3 regions of the Aliivibrio wodanis genome follow, and region 3 is predicted to be linked to each of the others. Evidence: predicted binding sites of a transcription regulator. Region 3 holds the regulator's gene; each other region holds the start of a gene.
The links. Region 3 encodes CRP, which controls carbon source genes, mostly activating them, when cyclic AMP is high. Its sites were predicted from a motif close to TGTGANNNNNNTCACA; they were not measured.

Region 1: ACU5DF_RS00175 (YbgA family protein) is a predicted target of CRP. The motif match lies at 1,471-1,486, and genes of this name have one in related genera.
Region 2: ACU5DF_RS16115 (NupC/NupG family nucleoside CNT transporter) is a predicted target of CRP. The motif match lies at 1,325-1,340, and genes of this name have one in related genera.

The regions. Positions count from the first base shown of each region.
Region 1 is NZ_JBREXA010000001.1:38,725-41,959, forward strand. Features, by position in the region: gene phrB (deoxyribodipyrimidine photo-lyase) at 1-417, opposite strand, end outside; gene ACU5DF_RS00175 (YbgA family protein) at 407-1,351, opposite strand; gene tyrR (transcriptional regulator TyrR) at 1,502-3,046, shown strand; gene rimJ (ribosomal protein S5-alanine N-acetyltransferase) at 3,058-3,235, shown strand, end outside.
Region 2 is NZ_JBREXA010000002.1:1,766,686-1,769,920, reverse strand. Features, by position in the region: gene prfC (peptide chain release factor 3) at 1-278, shown strand, start outside; gene ACU5DF_RS23910 (DUF5363 family protein) at 385-498, shown strand; gene ACU5DF_RS16120 (TatD family hydrolase) at 498-1,274, shown strand; gene ACU5DF_RS16115 (NupC/NupG family nucleoside CNT transporter) at 1,473-2,729, shown strand; gene ACU5DF_RS16110 (XapX domain-containing protein) at 3,004-3,174, shown strand.
Region 3 is NZ_JBREXA010000002.1:1,997,140-2,000,374, reverse strand. Features, by position in the region: gene astD (succinylglutamate-semialdehyde dehydrogenase) at 1-98, shown strand, start outside; gene ACU5DF_RS17090 (DUF1338 domain-containing protein) at 111-905, shown strand; gene crp (cAMP-activated global transcriptional regulator CRP) at 977-1,609, opposite strand; gene ACU5DF_RS17080 (OsmC family protein) at 1,855-2,253, shown strand; gene hslU (ATP-dependent protease ATPase subunit HslU) at 2,338-3,235, opposite strand, start outside.

The DNA.
Region 1 (3,235 bases), on a different contig from region 3:
TTCTACGGCACATTTGGCATCATAAAAAGCACAATGAACATCAGACAGTTGTGCAGCAACATTAGCATCTCTGCGTAATTCATCTGCCTCATATTCTTTATTGGCAAATAGATGTGATATACCAAGATCGTTACACAATGTGTGAAGCTGTAGTGGTACATCTTTAAACCAAGGACAGGATAACACCAGTAGTGGAATATTTAGTGCGTGCAGCTCTTTTTTAAGTTCAAGCAAACGCCTCTTTATCAGATCGATTTGAATTGACGCTTTATTGTGTTGTTGCCATTGAGATTCACTGGCAACAAAGATGGCGACAGTAGGCGCTTGATTAGCAAGAGCTGCGGATAACGCTGGGTTATCCGCCAATCTTAAATCAGTACGAAACCAAACGCATTGCATGGTTGGTTTATAATCCATAGCGTAATCTCAATTCTTGAGGGTATGGATTAAGGAAAGATTGTTTTGCTAAATATTCATTAGAATGAATGCCTAAATGATGTTTAATTAAGGTAATAGGCGACAATAAAGGCAGTAAACCTTGATTGTAGTCTTGGATGATTTGAGCTAATTCTATCTTTTGTTGAGATTCTAGTTCTTTCTTGAAATAGCCTTGAAGATGCATCAACACATTCGTATTGTTCTTACGAGAAGCGCGGATCGCCATTGTCTGCATTAACTGTGTACGATAAATAGCAAAGAACTCATTTATGTCATATTCCGCTACTTTCGCAACCAATTTACCTAAGTTTTTGTATCCAACGGTGGAGTGTGACATCAGGGTGTATTTGTAGCGAGAGTGGAAAGCAATGATTTTACCTGACGTTGGCTCTCCATCCATTGATTTGTACAGGTCATGTAAACAGAAAACACGAGTAATGAAGTTTTCTTTAAGTACAGGATCACTCAATCGGCCGTCTTCTTCTACTGGCAACCAAGGCATCTCTTTCATTAGGATTTGAGTGTAAAGCCCAACCCCATTTTTTGTCGCACTGTTTTTGCTGTATACCTTAACTCGTTCCATGCCACAGCTTGGTGAATTCGCACAAACAATATAGCCGCACATTTCTGTTTCTTTCAGTCTATCAACCGTTTTTTGAGAAAACTCTACCATTGAATCGGTGTAGTCCAAAGACGCATCTTTTGAGTCAACTAGTGCTATTCTTTCTTCGTTTGTAATTAAACGTATTGTAGGTCTTGGTACCGACATACCACTGCCAACCTCTGGACAAATAGGTACATAAGTAAAGTAGGGTGCAAGTACTTTAGAGGCAAATTTATTGCTTTTGTGTCCACCGTCAAAACGAACACTTTCACCATTAACGCATGAACTAATACCAACTTTAATATCCATGATTGACACTCCATTGCTTATTTTTATTATCAGTAGCTAATTAAACGAATTAACTCTCTATTTAGATCACTTCAGCTTGACTCTTTTTTTGTACTCGCGCAAACTGCCTGTAAACATATTGTGACAGTTATCTTAGTTAAGGAAACTTTTGTGCGTCTTGAAGTGCAATGTAAAGATCGATTAGGGTTAACCCGTGAATTACTTGATATTTTAGCTTCTCAAAACATCGATTTGAGAGATATTGAGATTGAAAAAACAGGGTTAATCTATCTTAATTTTCCAGAAGTAGAATTTGATGAATTTAGTCAATTAATGGCTAGAATTCGTCGAATTGAGGGAGTGATAGATGTTCGTAAAATTCCATTCCTACCAAGTGAACGTCGCAATACCGAGTTATTAGCGGTCTTAAGTACACTTCCTGATCCTGTTTTCTCTATTAGCTTGAAAGGTAAGATCGACAATGTAAATCAGGCGGTGGCCTCGTTATTTAATGTAGATAAAGAAACGCTTATTGGCCAGTTTGCAAGTGTATTACTGCCTGATTTCAATATCACTCATTGGTTAGAAGAGTCTCGTATTCGTCAGCGAGAATCAATGGAAATCGAGGGGATAAATTATGTCATGGAAATCATGCCTGTTTATATTACCGATGATGATAACGCCTCTATTTTAGCCAGTGCAGTCGTCATTATTAAGCCTTCGATTGATGCTCAACAAGCTCGTCCATTCTTACCTGAATCGTCTAATCTTGGATTTGAGCATTTTGTTGGGTCATCCGCTAAATATAAAAAACTGATCTCTCAAGCAAAGAAACTGTCAGATATTGATCAGTCTTTACTTATCCAAGGTGAAACTGGCACAGGCAAAGAAATGCTAGCTCGCGCGTGTCATAATGCCTCTATTCGTTCTGGCAAAGCCTTTATGGTGGTCAATTGTGCGGCGATGCCAGACGATGTCGCTGAAACGGAATTATTCGGTTATGCCCCAGGTGCATTTCCTAATATGCCAGAAGGTAAAAGAGGGATCATTGAACAAGCAGACGGCGGAACGGTTTTCTTTGATGAAATCAGTGAAATGAGCCCGTTGCTACAAATTAAATTATTGCGCTTTATTCAAGATGGTAACTTCCGCCGTGTGGGTGAAGAGAAAGAGATCCATGTGGATGTTGGGATTATTGGCGCAAGTAAAAAGGAACTACTAGAATTAGTGGAGCAAGGCGTATTCCGAGAGGATCTTTATTACCGTTTAAACGTATTATTTTTAGAAATTCCACCACTGCGTGAACGTGCATCAGATGTAGCGACGTTATTTGAGTTTTTTGTTGCTCAACTATGTAAAGAGTTAAGTATCGTAAAGCCGTCGATTTCTGAAGATGTGTATGATTATTTGTGCAGTTATTCGTGGCCGGGTAATGTACGTCAGCTTAGAAGTGCGACGTTAAAAGCATTGACACAGATGGACAGGAACCAATTAAGTACTTCTCATTTTATGCTGCCAATTACTGATAACAATACGAATGTTATTAATATTAATGTTGATGGCTCATTAGATGAGATCATGAAGTCGTATGAGTCGAGCATTTTATCTGGACTATATAGTGAATTTCCTTCAAGCCGTAAATTAGCTAAGCGTTTAGGGGTTTCACATACCGCCATTGCGAATAAATTGCGCGATTACGGTATTGGTAAGAAGTAAGGAGAAACAACATGGATGTACATTTTGATTTTGATCACTACCAGGTTCGCTTAATTAAAAGCGCCGATGCTGTGATGATCGCTAATTATTTCATGCGCAATCGTCACCATTTAGCACCTTGGGAACCAAAGCGTGCTAATGCTTTCTTTACTGCTGATGGTTGGAAGCAGCGCTTGTTGCAGCTTGTTG
Region 2 (3,235 bases), 230 kb from region 3:
TTGGTGCGGTAGGTGTGCTTCAATTTGACGTGGTTGTTTCTCGTTTGAAATCTGAATATAACGTTGAAGCTATTTACGAAGGCATTAGTGTAGCAACAGCACGTTGGGTTGAGTGCTCTGACGGTAAGATGTTAGATGACTTCCAACGTAAAAACCAAACTAACCTCGCTTTAGATGGTGGTAATAACTTAACGTATATTGCGCCAACAATGGTTAATTTGAATTTGGCATCAGAACGTTTCCCTGATGTTCAATTCAGAGCAACTCGTGAACACTAATAGAGTGTTTATCAAATAAATGAAACGGAGTCTTAGCGGGCTCCGTTTTTGTATCTATAGTTTAGTTAGTCGATGTTTTTAGTTTTTTGAATTTAGAAGGTTACTTATGTGGAAAATAATTAAACAATGGATTAAAAAATATGATGCATGGTGCACATCTCTTGGATTAACGCCTGAAAATAAACGCAGTTGTGTTCCATATAAGAAAGAAGGTGAATAATGTCATTTGAATTTATTGACTCTCATTGTCACTTGGATTTTTCTCCTTTTTCTGGAAATGAGGCCCATTATCTTCAGAAAGCCCAAGCGAAAGGTGTCAGCAAATTTATTGTTCCTAGTGTTAATCAATTCAATTGGGCTAACGTTGTCTCCTTATCGGAGCAACATGAATCGATTTATTATGCTTTAGGCATTCACCCTCTTTTTATTTCAAGTGATCATCAAGCTGAAGTGACTTCTTTAAAGCAACTTGTTAGCGAGCATAGAGGTAAGTGTGTCGCCATTGGTGAGTGCGGCTTGGATTTTTGGGATAAAGAAAGCAATCGAGATGTTCAAATTGATGTATTTCGAGAGCAATGCTTTTTAGCCAAAAACTACCAGCTTCCCTTAATTATCCACAGTCGAAAAAGTCATGATCATGTATTAAAAATATTGCGAGAAATAAAGCCAGAGAAAGGCGGTGTTATCCATGGTTTTAGTGGCAGCCTTCAGCAAGCAGAGCAATTTATTCGTTTAGGTTTTTACATTGGTGTTGGTGGTGTGATCAGTTATGAGAGAGCAATTAAGACAAAAAATGCGATATCTAAGATCCCTCTTGAGAAAATTTTATTAGAAACAGACTCGCCTGACATGCCATTAAATGGATTTCAAGGAGAGGTAAATACGCCAGATAATGTCGTAAATTTGTTCGAATATTTATCTGTGATTAGAAAAGAACCTAAGCAAACGATTGCGAATATTGTTTATAAAAATACCACCTCTTTGTTTTCAATTTGAGTTAATAGTCATTACTTTAGGTGCAATTGATGAATATTTAGAATTCAACTAGTGATAAAGCTCACAATTATGAGTGAATACATGATGTATGGACGACGAATATGTGACAACAGCATTACTTTCTTGGTGGTTCAATGAGTATAATCGCCTCCGCTAATTTGAAACACGCCAACAAATAATTTAGGGAAAACTTTAACTATGAGCCTGCTAATGAGTTTGGTTGGGATCGTAGTACTGCTAGGTATAGCTGTACTTCTTTCTGACAACCGCAAAGCAATTAATTTACGTACTGTGGGTGGTGCATTTGCTATCCAATTCTTCCTTGGCGCATTTGTACTTTATGTACCTGTGGGTCGTGATGTACTTTACGGTGCATCTGAAGCCGTTGCGAATGTAATCAACTATGGTAACCAAGGTATCGAATTCTTATTCGGTGGCCTAGTATCAGGTAAAATGTTTGAAGTATTTGGTGGCGGCGGTTTCGTATTCGCACTACGTGTACTTCCTGTAATCGTATTCTTCGCTTCACTAACAGCAGTTCTTTACTACTTAGGCATCATGCAAGTAGTTATTAACTTCCTAGGTGGCGCGCTACAAAAAGGACTTGGCACATCTCGTGCGGAATCACTGTCTGCAACAGCAAACATTTTTGTTGGTCAAACTGAAGCACCTCTAGTTGTGCGTCCGTTTGTGCCAAAAATGACTCAATCTGAGCTATTTGCAGTAATGTGTGGTGGTCTAGCTTCTGTGGCTGGTGGTGTACTTGCTGGTTATGCTTCTATGGGCGTGCCTCTAGAATACCTAATTGCAGCATCATTCATGGCTGCACCTGGTGGTCTTCTGTTTGCTAAAATTATCAAACCAGAAACAGAAACTCCAATCGATCAACTTGATGCACTTGAGAACACTGGCGACGATAAACCAGCTAACGTTATCGATGCAGCTGCTGCTGGTGCGGCAACTGGTATGCAACTTGCGTTAAACGTAGGTGCAATGCTTCTTGCTTTCATCGGTCTAATCGCTCTAATCAACGGTATCTTAGGTGGTATTGGTGGTTGGTTCGGTATGCCAGAAATTACGTTAGAGCTTATTCTTGGTTACGTATTTGCTCCACTTGCATTCCTTATCGGTGTACCGTGGGAAGAGGCAACAATCGCAGGTTCTTTCTTAGGTCAAAAATTAGTAGTTAACGAATTCGTTGCTTACTTAAACTTTGCACCATACCTAGCTGAAGGCGCTGAAGTTGTTCTTTCTGATAAAACGAAAGCAATCATTTCATTCGCACTATGTGGTTTTGCTAACTTATCTTCTGTAGCAATTCTTCTTGGTGGTCTTGGTAGCCTTGCACCAGAACGTCGTCATGACATCGCTAAGATGGGTATGAAAGCCGTTGCTGCTGGTACACTGTCTAACCTAATGTCTGCAACAATTGCAGGTCTATTCTTATCTATGTAATTTTATAGAATAGTATAGATAGGCAATTAAAAACCCGCATTTATTGCGGGTTTTTTTGTACCTGTTAGAAAATTTAAATTTGTGATGAAAAAATGAATCAATTTCACATTTTTTATGTAAAAAGATTGAGATGCAAACCGATTGCGTTACCAGAGAAAAACAATACCTAATTATTATATTGATATAATGAATCCATAATAAAAAAACAAATAGCTAGGTTTGGAAAATAAACTATGGTTAATGCATACACATAAAGAAAAGTTGAGAGTAAATTATGAATGAAGTTCTATTGTCTATCTTTGCAGGTTTAATTGTTGGCGTTGTTTTTTCAGCAATTAAATTACCAATTCCAGCTCCACCAGTATTATCAGGCGTAATGGGGATCGTCGGTGTTTACGTTGGTGCTGTTGGCTATCAATGGATTATTGAGCGTTTCTTTTCGTAATATCAGTGTGTTTATATGGAAACATGGTTTCACTAGTGCCTCTAAAGAAGTATTGATAAGA
Region 3 (3,235 bases):
CGTATTACGCTGCTGATTATTGTGCATACCCAATGGCATCAATGGAAGGCGATATGTGTGAAATTCCAGCTCAACTCTCTCCGGGTTTAACTCTATAAGAGGCGATAAACATGAATAATGTAAACTCTTTATTTTCGTCATTGTGGCAAGATTATATTGCGCGCTTATCCCCATCTGCTGGGAAGGTACATCAATTATTGTCTAATAACGATGAACTGATTAACGATCATATTGCGCTACGTACGTTTAATTTACCTAAAGTCGGGCTACAGACTCTCGCTGCGCCATTTTTAGCAATAGGCTATAAAGCGTGTGAGACTTATGACTTTGAAGCTAAAAAACTGAAAGCGCAGCATTTTGAGCACCCAGATCCTAATGCACCACTCGTTTTTATTAGTGAATTATTAGTAGAAGAGTTATCAGCTGAAACACAGGACATTATTCATGGTTTGGTTGAACAGGTGCCAGCACACTATTTTGCCACCAGTGATTTTCTTTCTTCTGGTAGGCCTTGGACATTAAGTTTCGAAGACTATCAAGTATTAGCAAAAGAAAGTGAATACGCTTCTTGGTTAGCGGCTCATGGTTATGGCGCTAATCACTTTACGGTTTACGTCAATCAGCTTGAAGAGTTTGCTGAAGTGGTTGATGTGAACCAACACTTACGTGATGCAGGTTTTGCAATGAACGAAGTGGGTGGTGAAGTGAAAGGATCTCCAGAGGTTTACTTAGAACAGTCATCAACAATGGCGGATAAAGTGAAAGTGAATTTTACTGAGGGTGAGTTTGAAATTCCTGGTGGATTTTATGAGTTTGCTAAGCGATATACGTTACCAAATGGGAAAATATATACGGGATTTGTTGCTGCCTCTGCTGACAAGATTTTTGAAAGTACAAATAGTTAGGCTTTGAGTTTTGAGCATAAAAAAACGCAGCTCAAGGGCTGCGTTTTTATTTGTTTAAGGTAAGCGTTAAATTAACGAGTACCGTAAACTACAATTGTTTTACCGTGTGCAGAGATCAAGTTTTGCTCTTCAAGCATCTTCAAGATACGGCCAACAGTTTCACGTGAACAACCTACAATTTGACCGATCTCTTGACGAGTGATCTTAATTTGCATGCCATCTGGGTGAGTCATCGCATCAGGTTGTTTAGCAAGGTTTAGTAGCGTTTGTGCGATACGGCCAGTAACGTCTAAGAATGCTAAATCACCTACCTTTTGGCTAGTGATTTGTAGACGAGTTGCCATTTGCGCTGAAAGACGCATCAAGATATCTGGATTAACCTGGATAAGTTGACGGAATTTCTTGAATGAAATTTCAGCTACTTCACAAGGGCTTTTTGCACGAACCCATGCTGAACGTTCTTGACCTTCTTCAAACAAGCCAAGCTCACCAATGAAGTCACCTTGGTTAAGGTAAGAAAGGATCATCTCCTTTCCTTCTTCATCTTTAATCAGTACAGCAACAGAACCTTTTACGATGTAGTAAAGCGTTTCTGCTTTTTCACCAGCGTGGATAAGTGTGCTTTTTGAAGGATATTTATGGATATGACAGTGAGACAAAAACCATTCTAATGTTGGATCTGTCTGAGGTTTACCTAGAACCATACTTTATACTTCCTCTGCGTTTGCCAAGTAGGCGATATCCATTTTAAAATAACTGAGCCAAATATCAGTTTGGCCTATACAATATGGTTATCGGAACAAGGCTGCATGTTTGTTGAGATAATTGATAAAATCATACCTTGTTTCGCAATCGATTTCTTGACTTTGATCGTATGAAATGTGCGACAAAGGGCACACTTTCGTGAAATGGATCACGAGTTTTCCTTTTATGTAGTAAAGAGGCTTTTATGAACGCTGAAGTTAAATGGATTGAGGGATTTACTTTCTTAGGTCAATCTCAATCGGGCCATTCTGTTGTTATGGATGGAAATGGCGGAGAAAAAGCACCAAGCCCAATGGAAATGCTTTTAATGGCTGCTGGAGGTTGCAGTTCGGTTGATGTTGTTGCAGGGTTAAAATCAGAAAATCAAGCTGTCACTGGTTGTGTAGCAAAACTGTCAAGCGGGCGCCGTGAGGTTGCCCCAAAGCTGTTTACTTATATTAATATTCATTTTGAAGTAAGTGGTGAGAGCCTTGACCCTAAGATTGTTGAGCAAGTAACAGCAGATTCATTACAGAAATATTGTTCAGTATGTTTGATGCTAGGTGAAGGCATTGAAATGACTCATTCTTGGGATATTGTTTAGTTGTTAGCTTCGTTAATATCAAAAAGCCTCACACATTTATTATGAGTGAGGCTTATTTTATTTTTACTGTTTGTTTATCAAAAATTACAGAATAAAGCGGCTTAGATCTTCATTTGTAATTAATTCACCTAAGCGAGATGTTACATAAGCAGCATCAACGATTAAGCTTTCGCCATTCTTTTCTGATGCATCATAAGAAATCTCTTCCATTAGACGCTCCATCACAGTATGCAGACGACGAGCACCAATGTTTTCTGTGCTTTCATTTACTTTAAATGCTGACTCAGCAATGCTATCAATCCCATCAACAGTAAATTCAATATTTACATTTTCTGTTGCGAGTAAGGCAATGTATTGTTCAGTTAATGATGCATTTGGTTCAGTTAAGATACGTTTGAAGTCATTGGCAGTTAGGGCCTCAAGTTCAACTCGGATCGGTAAACGACCTTGTAGCTCAGGGATCAAATCAGATGGTTTTGCCATTTGGAAAGCGCCTGATGTGATAAATAGCATATGGTCTGTTTTAACCATTCCGTGTTTAGTACTCACTGTACTGCCTTCCACTAATGGAAGTAGGTCACGCTGTACGCCCTCACGAGAAACATCACCTGATTGTGAATTTGAACCTTTACAGATCTTATCAATTTCATCAATGAAAACAATGCCGTGGTTTTCAACATTAAAGATAGCTTGCTCTTTAAGTTCTTCTGGGTTGACTAGTTTAGCGCCTTCTTCTTCAGTTAGAGCTTTAAGCGCATCTTTAATTTTCATTTTACGCTTTTTAGTCGTTTCACCACCAGATAGATTTTGGAACATGCCTTGAAGTTGGTTTGTCATCTCTTCCATGCCAGGAGGAGCCATGATCTCAACACCAACTTGAGGTGCAGCTACATCTACTTCAATTTCTTTATCATCTAGTTTTCCTTCACGTAATTTTTTACGGAAAGATTGGCGAGTACCAGAATCATTATCACTTTCTTCA